Regions from separate parts of the Bradyrhizobium sp. USDA 4474 genome, predicted to be linked through region 3. Evidence: predicted binding sites of a transcription regulator. Region 3 holds the regulator's gene; each other region holds the start of a gene.
The links. The regulator PhoB, encoded in region 3, activates phosphate uptake and scavenging genes when phosphate is short. The targets are predictions, from matches to a motif close to TGTCATNNANCTGTCAT.
Positions count from the first base shown of each region.

Region 1: a site for PhoB is predicted at 1,599-1,615, ahead of ugpB (sn-glycerol-3-phosphate ABC transporter substrate-binding protein UgpB). Genes of this name have one in related genera too.
Region 2: a site for PhoB is predicted at 1,835-1,851, ahead of phnF (phosphonate metabolism transcriptional regulator PhnF). Genes of this name have one in related genera too.
Region 4: a site for PhoB is predicted at 1,403-1,419, ahead of ACVW16_RS01955 (glycerophosphodiester phosphodiesterase family protein). Genes of this name have one in related genera too.

Region 1 covers NZ_JBSRZJ010000002.1:3,479,160-3,482,982, reverse strand. Annotated here, with positions in the region: gene ACVW16_RS18370 (CaiB/BaiF CoA transferase family protein) at 122-1,324, shown strand; gene ugpB (sn-glycerol-3-phosphate ABC transporter substrate-binding protein UgpB) at 1,669-2,985, shown strand; gene ugpA (sn-glycerol-3-phosphate ABC transporter permease UgpA) at 3,034-3,823, shown strand, end outside.
Region 2 covers NZ_JBSRZJ010000002.1:3,997,314-4,001,136, forward strand. Annotated here, with positions in the region: gene phnE (phosphonate ABC transporter, permease protein PhnE) at 1-225, shown strand, start outside; gene phnE (phosphonate ABC transporter, permease protein PhnE) at 222-1,064, shown strand; gene phnF (phosphonate metabolism transcriptional regulator PhnF) at 1,072-1,800, opposite strand; gene phnG (phosphonate C-P lyase system protein PhnG) at 1,909-2,373, shown strand; gene phnH (phosphonate C-P lyase system protein PhnH) at 2,378-2,986, shown strand; gene ACVW16_RS20780 (carbon-phosphorus lyase complex subunit PhnI) at 2,991-3,823, shown strand, end outside.
Region 3 covers NZ_JBSRZJ010000002.1:2,931,160-2,934,982, forward strand. Annotated here, with positions in the region: gene ACVW16_RS15710 (acetylornithine transaminase) at 1-803, opposite strand, end outside; gene ACVW16_RS15715 (GcrA family cell cycle regulator) at 1,258-1,770, shown strand; gene phoB (phosphate regulon transcriptional regulator PhoB) at 1,871-2,578, opposite strand; gene phoU (phosphate signaling complex protein PhoU) at 2,601-3,317, opposite strand; gene pstB (phosphate ABC transporter ATP-binding protein PstB) at 3,329-3,823, opposite strand, start outside.
Region 4 covers NZ_JBSRZJ010000002.1:59,127-62,949, forward strand. Annotated here, with positions in the region: gene ACVW16_RS01955 (glycerophosphodiester phosphodiesterase family protein) at 1-1,335, opposite strand, end outside; gene ACVW16_RS01960 (FtsB family cell division protein) at 1,500-1,817, opposite strand; gene ACVW16_RS01965 (NADPH-dependent FMN reductase) at 1,926-2,477, opposite strand; gene ACVW16_RS01970 (zinc-binding dehydrogenase) at 2,741-3,823, opposite strand, start outside.

The sequences.
Region 1 (3,823 bases), 550 kb from region 3:
GTTTTTGCCGTGCCGCGGGATGCGGCGCGCGCGTGCATATCCCCCTCCGCAGCGAGGCATTGCTGGGGCGCACGAACCTCGCTAGGCCTGTGGCCAACATCGACACAGGGGATGTGAAGGCATGACTGAAGCCGTTTTGGGCGCAATGAGCGGACTGCGCGTCGTCGATCTCACGCGCGTGCTCGGCGGCCCCTACTGCACCCAGATCCTCGCCGACCATGGCGCCGACGTCATCAAGGTCGAGCCGCCCGCAGGCGACGAGGTGCGCGACTGGGGCCCTCCCTTCCACGAGGAGGACGCCGCTTATTTCGTCGGCATTAACAGAAACAAGCGCTCGATCGGCCTCGACCTCGCCTCCGAAGGTGGCCGCGTCGTGCTGCTCAGGATGCTGGAGACGGCCGACGTCCTGATCGAGAATTTCAAGCCGGGCACGCTGGAGAAATGGGGCATCGGCAACGATGTGCTCAGCCAGAAATTCCCGCGCCTCGTGCATTGCCGGATCTGCGGCTTCGGCGCCGACGGCCCGCGCGGCGGCAATCCCGGCTATGATGCCATCATCCAGGCCATGACCGGCATGATCGCCGCCACCGGCTCGCAAGAGAGCGGCCCGATGCGGATCGGCGTGCCCTTGGTCGACATCACCACCGGGCTCTATGCCGCAATCGGCATCCTGATGGCGCTGTCGGAGCGGCAGCGCTCGGGCAAAGGCCAGTTCCTGGAGACGACGCTGTACGAAACGGGCCTTGCCATCATGCATCCGCACACCGCGAATTATTTCATGCATGGCAAGCCGCCCTCGCTCACGGGCAACGAGCATCCCAACCTCGTGCCTTACGCGATCTTCCCGACCAAGACCGACGACATCTTCATCGGCGTCGGCAATGACGGCACGTTCCGCAAGCTCTGTAAGGAGATCGGCAAGGTGGAGCTCGGCACCGATCCGCGCTTCGCCCGCAACAAGGACCGCATCGCCAATCGCGAGGCGCTGCGCGCCGAGCTTGCCGCCGTGTTCAGCCAGCACGAGGCCGAGCCGCTGTGCAATCGCCTGCTCGCGGCCGGCCTGCCCGCGGGTCCCGTGCAGAGGATCGACCAGGCGTTGACCAACCCGCACACGATCGCGCGCGGCGATGTCATCGAGAAGGACTGGTACAAGGGCGTGGCTTCGCCGATCCGGCTCGATCGCAGCAAGCCGAGCCTGCGCCGCCTGCCGCCGAAATTCAGCGAGCACGCCCGGGAGGTGCTGGCCGAGTTCGGCTACTCAAAGGCAGAGATCGGCGCGATGGTCGAGAAGGGCACGGTCTGCGGGTCCGAGCGCAAGCGCTGAGTGGTGCGCTCCCTCTCCCGCGCGCGGGAGAGGGTCTCGCCGCAGCGGGACATTCCCTTGAGGAGAAAGCCCTCACCCAGCGCTTCGCACCGACCTCTCCCGCAAGCGGGAGAGGTTTTCGAGCTGCTCGATTTCGACTCACGTCATCCAATGCCGCAGTGCGGCGCATGCACGCATGTGCACTGCGAACGGAGGAGGCTGCCCATCCGCCTCTTCGCCTATTTGATGGCTTCCCTTCTGCAGCGCTTGCCGCTTTCGTTTCGGCCGCTTACACAGTCATGTGAACGTCATGTGGCGCTGCTAGCGCAAGCGCTTGTTTTTGACGCCTGAGGGAGGTTTTCTAGATGGCTCTTCGACATTTTGGAGCGGCTGCCGCATTTGCAGTCACGGTTGGCATGGGCGTCTCGCCGGCGCTTGCCGTCACTGAAATCCAGTGGTGGCACGCCATGACCGGCGCGAACAACGACGTCATCGTCAAGCTCGCCAATGACTTCAATGCATCGCAGAGCGACTACAAGGTCATCCCGACGTACAAGGGCAGCTACCCTGATACGATGAACGCCGGCATCGCGGCATTCCGCGCGGGCAACGCCCCGCACATCATGCAGGTGTTCGAAGTCGGCACCGCGACCATGATGGCTGCGACCGGTGCAGTGAAGCCGGTCTACAAGCTGATGGCCGACGCCGGCGAGAAATTCGATCCCAAGATCTACCTGCCGGCGATCACCGGCTACTACTCGACCTCGAAGGGCGAGATGCTGTCATTCCCCTTCAACTCGTCGTCGACAGTCATGTGGGTCAACCTGGACGAACTCAAGAAGGCCAATGTCGAGATCCCGAAGACCTGGCCTGAGACCTTCGAGGCGGCCAAGAAGCTGCACGACAACGGCCATCCGACCTGCGGGTTCTCGAACGCGTGGGTCACCTGGGTCAATCTCGAGCAGCTGTCGGCCTGGCACAACGTGCCGCTCGCCAGCAAGGCCAATGGCCTTGACGGCTTCGACACCGTGCTGAAGTTCAACGGGCCGGTCCAGATCAGGCATCTGGAGAAACTGATCGAGCTGCAGAAGGACAAGACCTATGACTATGCCGGGCGCACCAACACCGGCGAAGGCCGCTTCACCTCCGGCGAGTGCCCGATCTTCCTGAGCTCCTCGTCCTTGTTCGCCAACATCAAGGCGCAGGCCAAGTTCAACTTCACGGCCGCGCCGATGCCCTATTATCTCGACGTCAAGGACGCACCGCAGAACTCCATCATCGGCGGCGCTTCGCTCTGGATCATGGGCGGCAAATCGGCCGACGAATACAAGGGCGTGGCGAAATTCCTGACCTTCCTGTCGGACACCGATCGCCAGGTCTGGATACACAAGGCCTCGGGCTATCTCCCGATCACCAAGGCGGCCTATGAGAAGGCCAAGGCCGAAGGTTTCTACAAGGACCAGCCCTATCTCGAGACGCCGCTGCTCGAGCTGACCAACAAGGAGCCGACCGAGAACTCCCGCGGCCTGCGGCTCGGCAACATGGTGCAGCTTCGCGATGTCTGGGCGGAAGAGATCGAGCAGGCGCTCGCCGGCAAGAAGACCGCCAAGCAGGCGCTGGACGCCGCCGTCGAGCGCGGCAACACGATGCTGCGCCAGTTCGAAAAGACCGCCGTCAAGTGAGGCGATGAGTGGCGGGCCGGGACGCCGGCCTGCCACTCGGCTCAGATCATGCAAAAGCAAGCCATTTTCAAATCAAAGCTATTGCCCTACGTGCTGGTTGCCCCGCAACTCGCCGTCGTCCTGATTTTCTTCTATTGGCCGGCGCTGCAAGCGGTAATGCAGTCCTTCCTGCTGCAGGATGCCTTCGGTCTATCAACGAGCTTCGTCTGGTTCGATAATTACATCGAGCTGTTCAAGGACCCCGCCTATTTCGAGTCCATCGTCCGGACCTTCTTCTTCTCGTTCGCGATCGCGGTGTCGTCGCTGTCGTTTGCGCTGCTGCTCGCCGTCATGGCGGACAAGCCGCTGCGCGGTGTGATGCTCTACCGCACGCTGCTCATCTGGCCCTACGCGGTGGCGCCGCCGGTCGTCGGCGTGCTCTGGATCTTCATGCTGCATCCCTCGCTCGGCGTGATCTCGCGTTATCTGCGCGCCGCCGGGATTGACTGGAATCCGCTCCTCGACGGCAATCAGGCTGCGGCGCTAATCATCGTCGCCGCGGCCTGGAAGCAGATCTCCTATAATTTCCTGTTCTTCCTCGCCGGGCTGCAGGCCATCCCGAAGAGCGTGTTCGAGGCCGCCGCAATCGACGGTGCGCGCCCGATGCGGCGGTTCTGGACCGTGACATTTCCGCTGCTGTCGCCAACCATCTTCTTCCTGCTCGTCGTCAACATCGTCTACGCCTTCTTCGACACCTTCGGCATCATCGACACCATGACCCGCGGCGGCCCCGGCACGTCGACGGTGACGCTGGTCTACAAGGTCTACTCCGACGGCCTGCTCGGCGGAAATCTCGGCA
Region 2 (3,823 bases), 1.1 Mb from region 3:
GCCAGCTACGCGCTGCTGCGCTTCGAGATCAACGTCCGCGAAGCTTCCGTCATGGGCTTTGTTGGCGCCGGCGGCATCGGGCAGGAGCTGATCGTCGCGATCCGTAAGTTCTACTACTCCGATGTCAGCGCCATCCTCGTCACCATCATCGTCACGGTCTTCCTGATCGACATCACCACCGGCTGGGTGCGCGGCCGCCTGTTTGGCAGGGAGGCGCGAAATTGAGCAAGCCGCCTGAAGTGAACACTGCGGAGTTCCGCGCGCGCTATCCCGACGTCTTCGACCGCCCGGCGTCGTCGCGCCTGGCGACGCCGATGATGCTGCTCGCTGCGCTAGCGATCTTCGTGTTCGGCCTGGTCGATCTCGATTTCTCGCCCTCGCGTTTCATCTCGGGGCTGAGCCAGCTCGGCTGGATCGGCATGATGATGATGCCGCCCGATCCCGGCTCGTCGCTGCCGCTTTATCTGAAAGCGCTGGGCGAGACGCTGTCGATCGCGCTGCTCGGCACCACGCTGGCCGCACTGATGGCGCTGCCGGTCAGCCTGATTGCGGCGCGTAATATCGTGCCTGAAATGGTCCGCTTCCCGGTGCGGCGGTTCCTCGATTCGATCCGCGGCGTCGACACCCTGATCTGGGCGCTGGTCTGGATCAACGTCGTCGGGCTCGGCCCGTTCGCCGGCGTGCTCGCGATCGCGGTGTCGGATTTCGGCGCCTTCGGCAAGCTGTTCTCGGAGGCGATCGAAGGCGCCGACCAGAAGCAGGTCGAGGGCATCCGTGCCTCCGGCGGCGGCGTGCTGCACGAGATCCGCTTCGGTTTGATGCCGCAGGTGCTGCCTGTCATCGCCGGCCAGGTGCTCTACTTCATCGAGTCCAACACGCGCTCGGCAACCATCATCGGCATCGTCGGCGCCGGCGGCATCGGCCTCCAGCTCGCCGAGCAGATCCGCGTGCTGGAATGGCAGAAGGTATCCTTCCTGATCCTGATGATCCTGGTCGCAGTCGCCGCGATCGATTTCATCTCGGGCAAGCTGCGCTTTGCGATCATTGGGCGGGCCGTAGCCTGAGCCTTCCCTACGGCTCCACCAGAAACTCCACCCGCTCGGCTGCAAACCGCGAGTGCTTGGTCAGCAGCGGCTTGCCGCCGAGATCGAGATCCGTCGCATCGACCACCAGGATCGGCCGCCCCAACGGCAGATCGAGCCGCGCGGCGTCGGTCGCGTCCACGATGCCGGCCGTGATCCTCGTGGCGCCGCGGCGGTAGTCGCTGATACCGTAATGCTCGAGCATCTTCGTCATCGAGCGCGTGGCGGCAAACACCGTGCCGGCGTCGGGAAACCACTCTGCCGACAGCCAGGTGGTGGAGACGCAGATCGGCCTGCGATCGGCGAGGCGGATGGCTTCGATCCTGACCAGCGGCGCGCCTGTCTTCAATCCGAGTTCCCGCGCGAGCTCCCGCGTTGCGACATCCTCCGACGCCTCGATCATCCTTCCATGCGGCTCGCGGCCGTCGGCGCCGACGATCTCCGAGAAGCGCGTGCGCGAGCGCAGGGGATAAGCGAGCTTCTGCGCCTCGACATAGGTTCCGCTGCCGCGCTCGGCACGCACGATGCCGCGTTCGGCGAGCGCCGCCAGCGCGCGCCGCACGGTGTGGCGGTTGACGCGATAGGTTTCGGCGATCTCCATCTCGCCCGGCAGCTTGTCGCCTATGGCAAGACGGCCGTCGGCGATGCCGCGCTCGATGCCGTCGGCAACGAGGCGCCACAGCGCGACGCCTGAAGAGGCGGTGTCCTGCATGCTCATGTCGGCGATCAGCCTAGCCCGAAAATCACACGTTTGTCACGAAACGGTCATGGCGTTTCCGTATCAAGTTGTCTAGTATCATAGACAACTTGAGTTCGACAAGAGTCGGTGGATTCGGTGACCCAGCACAACACCCAGCAAGCCCAGCGCCAGGCCGCCATGGCTGTGCTGGCGCATGCGGAGGCGGGCGAGATCGCCGCCCGCCTGCGCATGATCTCCTTGCCCGGCCATCAGGAGTTACGCGCGCCGGAGAACGGCCTGGTGATGTTGCGCGGCCGGATCGGTGGGGATGGCGCGCCGTTCAATCTCGGCGAGGCGACGGTGTCGCGCGCCGCCGTGCGGCTTGCGAGCGGCGAGGTCGGCTTCGGCTACACGCTCGGGCGCGATGGCGAGAAGGCGCGGCTGATCGCGCTGTGCGACGCGCTGGTGCAGTCGCGCGATTTTGGCGCGGCCGTCGAGCGCGACGTTATCGCGCCGCTGCGCGAGCAGCTTATGACGAGACGCAGGCGCGCGGCGGAAGAGACCGCTGCGACGAAGGTTGATTTCTACACCATGGTGCGCGGTGAAGGGTGAGGCCATGACCACGATTGCGGAACTGCCGCCGGGGTTCGCCGACAAGGTTTTGTCGGCGCAATCGACCTTTCGCTCGGTCATGGATGCGATGGCGCGGCCGGGCTCGGTCCAGCGCATCCTGCCGATGGCCGGAACACCTGAGACGATGATGCGTGGCACCGCCGCGATCGCGCTGACGCTGTTCGATCATGACACGCCGCTCTGGCTCGATGCTCGGATGGCGGAAAGCCCCGACGTCCTGAAATGGCTCAAGTTCCACAGCGGTGCGCCGGTGGTGCAGGATGCCTCGATCGCGGCGTTCGCTCTGATCAGTGACGGCGGTGCGTTGCCCCCGTTCGAGCGCTTCGCGCTCGGCACCAACGAATATCCTGACCGTTCGACCACGGTGATCATCCAGGTCGAAAGCCTGGACCGAGGACCGGGCTTCGAGCTGCGTGGCCCCGGCATTGACGGTGCCGCGACGCTTCAGGCCACGATCAAGCCCCCCGACCTGTTCGAACGTCTTCGTTGCAACGAAACCCTGTTTCCGCGTGGCATCGACGTGCTTCTGGTCGCCGATGATGCCGTGGCTGCGATCCCGCGCACCACGCGAGTCCTGGGCAAGGGAGGCTAGAGGCATGTATGTCGCAGTCAAGGGTGGCGAACGCGCCATCGAGAACGCTCATCGCCTGCTCGCCAATGCCAGGCGCGGCGACCAAAGCGTTGCGGAAGTCACGCTCGACCAGATCTCTGAGCAGCTTGGGCTCGCCGTCGATCGCGTCATGAGCGAAGGTTCGCTCTATGACCGCGAGCTCGCAGCGCTCGCGATCAAGCAGGCCCGTGGCGACCTGATCGAGGCGATCTTCCTGGTTCGCGCCTTCCGCGCCACCTTGCCGCGCTTGGGCGCCAGCGAACCGGTCGACACCGGCGCGATGAGGGTGCAGCGGCGGGTGTCGTCGACCTTCAAGGACATTCCCGGCGGTCAGATCCTCGGCCCCACCTTCGACTATACGCATCGCCTGCTCGATCCCTCGCTCGCCGGCGGCTTCGTGCCGGAAGCGCCGGCCCTGGCCGAGGCCTCGACGGCGCCGACGCCGCGCGTGACCGACATTCTCGGTCGTGACGGGCTGATCGAGACTTCGCCGCAGGCCGAAGACGGCGCCAGCGTCGGTGATCTCACCCGCGAGCCGCTGAACTTTCCGGCGGACCGCGATCTGCGCCTGCAAAATCTAGCGCGTGGGGACGAAGGCTTTCTGCTGGCGATGGGCTACTCCACCCAGCGTGGCTATGGCCGCAACCATCCCTTTGCCGGTGAGATCCGCTTCGGCGAGGTCGAGGTCGAATTCGCAGCAGAGGACGTCGGCTTCGCCGTGCCGCTCGGTTCGATCGAGCTGACCGAGTGCCAGATGGTCAACCAGTTCAAGGGCTCGGCGAACGAAGCGCCGTGCTTCACCCGCGGCTATGGCCTGGC
Region 3 (3,823 bases):
ATGCCGGAGGCTGCATCCCCCGTTGCCAGCACCGCGCCGATCGGGAAGCCACCGCCGAGCGCCTTGGCGAGCGACATCACGTCAGGCGTGACGCCGGTGCGCCGATGGGCAAACAGGTCGCCGGTGCGGCCCATGCCGGTCTGCACTTCGTCGAAGGCGAGCAGCAAGCCCTTCTCGTCGCAGAGCTGACGCAGCGCCTTGAGGAAAGACGGTGTCGCAGAGCGCACGCCGCCCTCACCCTGGATCGGCTCGATCAGGATGCCGGCGGTGTGTGGCCCGATCGCCTTCTTCACGGCCTCGATGTCGCCATGCGGCACCTGGTCGAAACCGTCCATCGGCGGCCCGAAGCCTTCGAGATATTTTGCCGATCCGGTCGCGGCCAGCGTCGCCAGCGTGCGGCCATGGAAAGCGCCTTCGAAGGTGACGATGCGATAGCGCTCGGGATGGCCCTTGGAGAAGTGATGATGGCGGACCAGCTTGATCACGCCCTCCAGCGCCTCGGCGCCGGAATTACAGAAGAACACGAAGTCGGCAAAACTCTCGTTGCACAGACGCGCGGCGAGCTTCTCGCCATCCGGGCTCTGGAACAGGTTCGACATGTGCCAGAGCTTGGTGGCCTGCTCCTGCAGCGCCTTGACCAGCGCGGGATGGGCATGTCCGAGCGCATTCACGGCGACGCCCGAGGTGAAATCGAGATACCGATCGCCATTGGTTGCGATCAACCAAACGCCTTCACCGCGCTCAAAACCGAGATCGGCCCTGGCGAAAACGGGGAGCAAATGCGGCGCTGCGCTGTTAGTCATGACGGCCACTTGAATGTTGCGGACGGTGTGGGCGTGCATTGCGCAACGCACCATTGACCAGCCTGAAAACGAAACGTGCCGCCTTTTAAGGGCGGCACGCGTCACCATTTTAGGCCTGGTGAAACGGGTGTCAATGCCGCCCGAACGCCTCGCGACATGCTGAATCCGTAGTCTTGCGGTGGCGATTTTGCGGGATATTCGCCACGGAACATGTGGAAGCGAGTCGCCGGACTCTTGCGCGTGAGTCACGCCATATTGTAGCGTTCGGCTTGTCAGATACGACATCTCGTGCAGCGGTTCTGATCCCAAAAGTCCTCTTGTACCGGCGTAAACGTTCGGGCGTCTGATTGCGCCCGGCGAGCCTTAAGGGATTCTGGCGGCACGGGTTTTTCGAAGCTTACGCATTCGTCGTGCGGCCCCGCAGATGGCGGCGCGCGGTGAAGGAAAGGGTGCCATGACCGTTTTGACTTGGTCCGACGATCGCGTCGAACAGCTGAAAAAGCTCTGGGAGGCCGGACTTTCGGCCAGCCAGATTGCCGCTGAGCTTGGGAATGTCACCCGCAACGCCGTGATCGGCAAGGTACACAGGCTCGGCCTGTCCGGCCGCGCCAAGAGCCCGTCTTCGGCAGCTCCCCGGCCGCGCAAGGCGCGTCCCGCGCAGCACATGATGCGCGTGAGCCGCCCGATCTCGCGGGGCAACACCGCACTCGCCCAGGCCTTCGAGGTCGAGGTCGAGGCTGAACCTGTGACCTTCGACAACGTGGTGCCGATGAGCCAGCGGCTGTCGCTGCTCGAATTGAACGAGGCCACCTGCCACTGGCCGGTCGGCGATCCCTCGAGCGCGGACTTCTTCTTCTGCGGCGGCAAGGCGCTCTCCGGCCTGCCCTATTGCGCCCAGCACTCGCGGGTCGCGTATCAGCCGGCGGCCGATCGTCGCCGCGCGCCGGCGAAGCCGGGTCCGCGCTGAGCATGGCTCCAGACGACAGCGTCCCGGTACCTGCGACGATCGAGACATAAAAAAGCGCGCCCCAGGGCGCGCTTTTTATTTTGCTTGCATGTCACCGTGCTCAGGCCTGCTCGGCCTTCGCGAAGCGGTCGTCGAGCGCGTAGCCGGCGCCACGGACGGTGCGGATCGGGTCCTGCTCGCGGCCGAGATTGAGGAGCTTGCGCAGGCGGCCGATATGCACGTCGACGGTCCGCTCGTCGATGTAGATGTCGCGGCCCCAGACGCTGTCGAGCAACTGCTCGCGCGAGAACACGCGGCCGGGATGCTCCAGGAAGAACTCCAGCAGGCGATATTCGGTCGGGCCGAGGTCGATCGGCCGGCCCGAGCGCGCCACGCGACGCTTTTCGCGGTCGAGCTCGATGTCGCCGAAAGCCAGCACGGTTGCGAGCCGCTCGGGGCTTGCACGCCGCAGCAGTCCTTTCACCCGCGCCAACAGCTCAGGCACGGAGAACGGCTTGACGATGTAATCGTCGGCGCCGGTGGCGAGGCCGCGCACCCGCTCGCTCTCCTCGCCGCGCGCGGTGAGCATGATGATCGGCAGCTGCTTGGTGTCGGACCGCGTCCGCAACCGGCGGCACAGCTCGATACCGGACAGGCCCGGCAGCATCCAGTCGAGCACGATCAGATCGGGAATGTGCTCCTTGAGACGGGTGTCGGCGTCGTCGCCGCGCATCACCGTCTCGACGTCATAACCGTCGCCTTCGAGATTGTAGCGAAGCAGCTCGGTGAGAGCTTCTTCGTCTTCAACCACCATAATGCGTGCGCCCATGGGGTCGTCGCTCCTTGAGGATTCAGGTGTTGGGGACGGTGGTTGCGAAGGTCGTCATGTCGCCCTTCGGTCGCTTGTCGGTGATGGCCTGGCCTTCGATCATGTAGAACACGGTCTCGGCAATGTTGGTGGCGTGGTCGCCGATCCGCTCGATGTTCTTGGCGCAGAACATCAGATGGATGCAGAACGAGATGTTGCGCGGATCCTCCATCATGTAGGTGAGGAGCTCGCGGAACAGCGAGGTGCAGATGGCGTCGACCTCCTCGTCGCCCTTCCACACCACCATCGCCGCCGGCAGATCATGCGCGGCATAGGCATCCAGCACCGACTTGACCTGTTGCTGCACGAGGTCGGTCATGTGCTCGAGGCCACGGAACAGCTTGAGCGGATGGAAATCCGTCTCAAGCGCCGCGACGCGTTTGCCCATGTTCTTGGCGAGGTCGCCGATCCGCTCGAGATCGGTCGCGACGCGCATGGCGCCGACGATCTCGCGCAGATCGATCGCCATCGGCTGGCGGCGGGCGATGGTGAGCACGGCGTGCTCCTCGATCCGCCTTTGAAGCGCGTCGATCTCGGCGTCGGTGATGACCACGCGCTGGCCGAGCGCGACGTCGCGACGGATCAGCGCGTCGACGGAATCGACGATCATCCGCTCGGCGAGGCCGCCCATTTCCGCGACCGACCGGGTGAGCTCCTGGAGGTCGGTATCGAAAGCCTTTGCGGTATGTTCAGAACCCATGTCCTGTCTCCTCAGCCGAACCGGCCGGTAATGTAATCCTGCGTGCGCCGGTCGGTCGGCGACGTGAAGATCTTGCTGGTGTCGTCGAACTCGATCAACTCGCCGAGATACATGAAGGCGGTCTTGTCGGAGACGCGCGCCGCCTGCTGCATGTTGTGGGTGACGATCGCGATCGTGTAATTCTCGGACAGTTCCTGGATCAGCTCCTCGACCTTGGCGGTCGAGATCGGGTCGAGCGCCGAGCAGGGCTCGTCGAACAGGATCACCTCGGGCCGCACGGCGACGGTGCGCGCGATGCAGAGACGCTGCTGCTGGCCGCCGGAGAGCGAGAGGCCGGATGCATTGAGCTTGTCCTTGACCTCGTTCCACAGCGCGCCGCCGCGCAGCGCCTTCTCGACGCGGTCGTCCATCTCGGACTTCGGGATCTTCTCGTAGAGACGGATGCCGAAGGCGATGTTCTCGTAGATCGTCATCGGAAACGGCGTCGGCTTCTGGAACACCATGCC
Region 4 (3,823 bases), 2.9 Mb from region 3:
AGTGGGCGTGAAATCAGTGAAGACGCCGTCGACACCGAGACGGAAGAATCTGAGATATTCCAGGGCCGGATCGGCGTGATAATCGGCCGCCAGATATTTCTTCTCGTTTCGGAACGTGAAGACATGCACGAACAGGCCGAGCTTGTGCGCGTCGGCGATCAGGCTGGTTGCCTCCTGCGTCGAAGCGTCCGGCGTCGATCCCCTATAGGGCGTGCCGTCGGCATTGGTATCCTTCCACGGCGCGACCTTGAGCGGAACGATATAGGCCTTCCACGGGCCGATGCCGTCGGCATAGGTCTTGATCTCGGCAAGCCCCTCGGGCGTCAGCATCGCATCGTAAAGGCGCGCGTCGCCTGAAACCGTCCAGTCGAACGGACGCGAATTGGTGATGTTGTCGAGCAGCACCTTGCCGGTTTTGAAATCGATGCCGTTACCGTCGATGAGCTGGACCTGCCGGGTCTGAAGACCATGGCTGCGCATATACTTCAGGCTGCCGGGCTCGAAGCTCTGGACCAGGATCGGAGCATCCTTGCTGTTGAGGCCGTTATCCCCAATGATCTTGATCAGCGCATCCTCGAGCGGATGGCTGCCCGGTGCGCCGCAGCCGTTTGCGATGGCCTGGGCATTATTCCAGGTCGGGTTCTTGGTTTCCGGATAGACCAGGATGGAGCGCCCGGTCTCCTTGCTCCTGGCCTTCGCGATGTCCAGAATGTCCTGGAAGCTGATCACGGGGAATTTGCCGTTGAAGACCTTGGGCCGCTCGTTGGCGGCATCATAAGTGGTACCGCCGATCCATTGCTTCAGCTCGGCCATGGTGAAGTCGGTGATCGACCAGTCGTCGGTGTGATCTTCGCCATCGACGATCAATGACTTCAGCACCGATTTGGGATCAGCGGGATCGGTGAGATCGACGAGGTAGTCGGCCGGTGTGCCTGTAGCCGCAGGCGCCTTGACACGCACACCGGGGACCGTGCGCTTGCGCGCCGCGACCGCCGGATTGGTCTTCGCCACTTCGGCAATGTTGGTGTTATCGCTCAGCCATGGATTGTGGCGCGCAACCAGGACGCAATCCTTGGTGAGGTGCAAATCCTCCTCGAGCGCGTCGGTCCCGAGCGCGGCTGCGAGGTCATACGACGGCTCGGTTTCTTCCGGCACCAGGCCGGGCACGCCACGATGACCGAGGATCAGCGGTGCCTTGCCATCGACGGTCAGGAAGGGTTTTGCACCTGAAGGCGCCGCCTGCGCCAAGGCCATCGACGGCAAAAGCAAGGCCAGCGCCACAGCGCCGAGGCGCGCTCCGACATGGATCTTCCGCTGCAAGGGATTGTTCGTCATGGCCGCGTCTCCGTCTGTGCCTGGCATCGCGTCGTCGCGATCGGGGCTGTCGTCTTGTCGCATTTCTCTAACAGACGGATGACGGCGGCCCATTCGACACAAGCAATGCACAAAGCGAATGCGCCGACCTTCGTCGCGCCGTCGTGACGTTGGTGTCGCAGCGCTCAGTTCTGCGGGATCATCCGAACGAGATCATGCGGATTGACGTAGTCGAGCTGGAACCGGGCCCGCTCGTCCAGCATGTCGGGGTCGATCTTTTCCGTGCGCAACAGCGAGACGCGCTGCTCGTTGCGGGCGCGCTCGCGCTTGAGCTGGGCAAGCTCGCTGGTCAACGCGATGATCTCCTGGTCGAGTTCCTGGCGGGCATTGAGGCCGTATTTGCCGGTATAGGCGTTGACGCCGAAATAGCCGACGATCGCGGCCGCCATCGCGTAGAGGGCGAGACCGGTCAGGATCGATTTGAGGCGCGCGCGGGAGACCATTTTGGCAAGATGGGCCAGCTTGGTTAAGGCAGTGCTAATTTGCCCCTGCCCGCGCCGCCAATCGTCATGCCCGGGGGCTTGTCGGGCATGACGCAGGCTCGAGCGGCCTCAGCCGTGGTGTTTGGCCACGTGCGCCGCAAAAGCGTCGACGTACGCCTGGAGCACGCCCTTCAGCGAATCCTTGGTCAGGTTGCCTTCGGCGTCAAAGGCGTCGCCGACCGCGTTCAGGTAGGTCTCGGGCTGCTGCATGATCGGGCCGGCGATCCCAGGCAGGATGTTCTGGAGCGTCTTGGCGGCGCTGACGCCACCGAGCGGGCCCGGCGAGTTGGAGACGATGCCGACCGGCTTGCCGTTGAATGAGCTCTTGCCATAGGGGCGCGAGGCGACATCGATGGCATTCTTCAGCACACCCGGGATGGCGCGGTTGTATTCCGGCGTGACGAAGATGACGCCGTCGGACTTCTGGAGCTTTTCGCGGAAGGCCAGCCAGTCGGCGGGCGGCGCGCCCTCGAGGTCCTGGTTGAAGAACGAGATGCCGGCGGGAGTGACGACCTCGAGCTTGAGTGAATCAGGCGCAAGCTTTGCGAGCGCGTTGGCGATCTTCAGCGAGAAGCTGTCCTTGCGCAGGCTGCCGGCGATCACGACGATGTTGTAGGCCATCAGATTATCCTTGGTTTTCCTTGAACCCTCGAGGGGGAAGTGCCGCGCGGCACTTAAGCGATCCGCACCATTGGATGCAAGTGCATGAACCGCTCCGATTTGGAAACGCTGCGTTTCGCGAAAGCAGATCGTCGGCCAACACAATGGGCCGCCACGCGGCGGCCCTCTCACTGCAAACGGATGAGGGCTTTCTTGTCAGCCCGAAGCGACCGCGAACGATGTGTGGCCGGCCGTATGGCCGGGCGTCCACCTGCGGCTGCAGATCACGACGATTTATTTGGATTGATGAGAAATTTCTCGCCGGTGGCACGTTTGGCGTACACTGCGATGTTGGCGGGATCGAGCGCCTCCTGAAGCGACACCACCTTGGTGTAGTGGCTGGCAAATGTCGTCTTCAGTTCGCTCACGACGCGCTGGCGCAGCCGCCCGATGTCGGCGGGTCCGATCTTCTGCAGGAACGGAGTGAGCAGCCAGCCGCCGACACCCCAGGCCATGCCGAAGCCGCGCGGCAGTTCGATGGGGTGCGTATCGAGCGCGCCATAGACATAGACCTGCTTGTGCACGCTGGAGCCGTAACGGCTGTATTCCTTCGCGGTCTTGTTGATCGCGACTTCCATGCAGTTGAGGATGTCGCCGGCGAGCTTGCCGCCGCCGATGGCATCGAAGGCGATGGTGGCGCCGGTCTCGACCAAGGCATTGGTGAGATCGTCGAGGAAATCAGGCTTGCTGGAATCGACGACATGCTTCGCGCCGATCCTCTTCAGGATCTCCGCCTGCTCCTGGCTGCGCACGATGTTCACGAGCCCGATGCCGTCCTTGATGCAGATCTTGTTCAGCATCTGGCCGAGATTGGACGCGGCCGCGGTGTGCACGAGCGCCTTGTGGCCTTCGCGCCGCATCGTCTCGGTCATGCCGAGCGCGGTGAGCGGGTTGACGAACCAGGACGCGCCCTCCGCCGCCGTCGTGCCCTCGGGCAGCGGCTGGCAGTCCCGCGCCTTCAGGGTGCGGTACTGCGCGTACATGGCGCCGCCGATCATCGCGACCGTCTTGCCCATCAGCGCCTTCGCGGCATCCGACGCGCCGGTCTTGATGACGACGCCCGCGCCCTCATTGCCGACGGGCAAGGACTGATCGATCCGCGCCCCCATGGCGCGCATCGCACCGTCAGGCACCTTCGCGGTGATGATGGGCGCCTCCTTGGTGCCCGAGGCCTTGGCCGTGCTCATGTCGGCCGCGCCGACGAGCAGGCCGAGGTCGGACGGGTTGATCGGGGCCGCCTCGATGCGGACGACGACCTCGTCGTCGGCAGGCTCGGGGGTCGACACGTCGACCAGCGAGATCTCGAG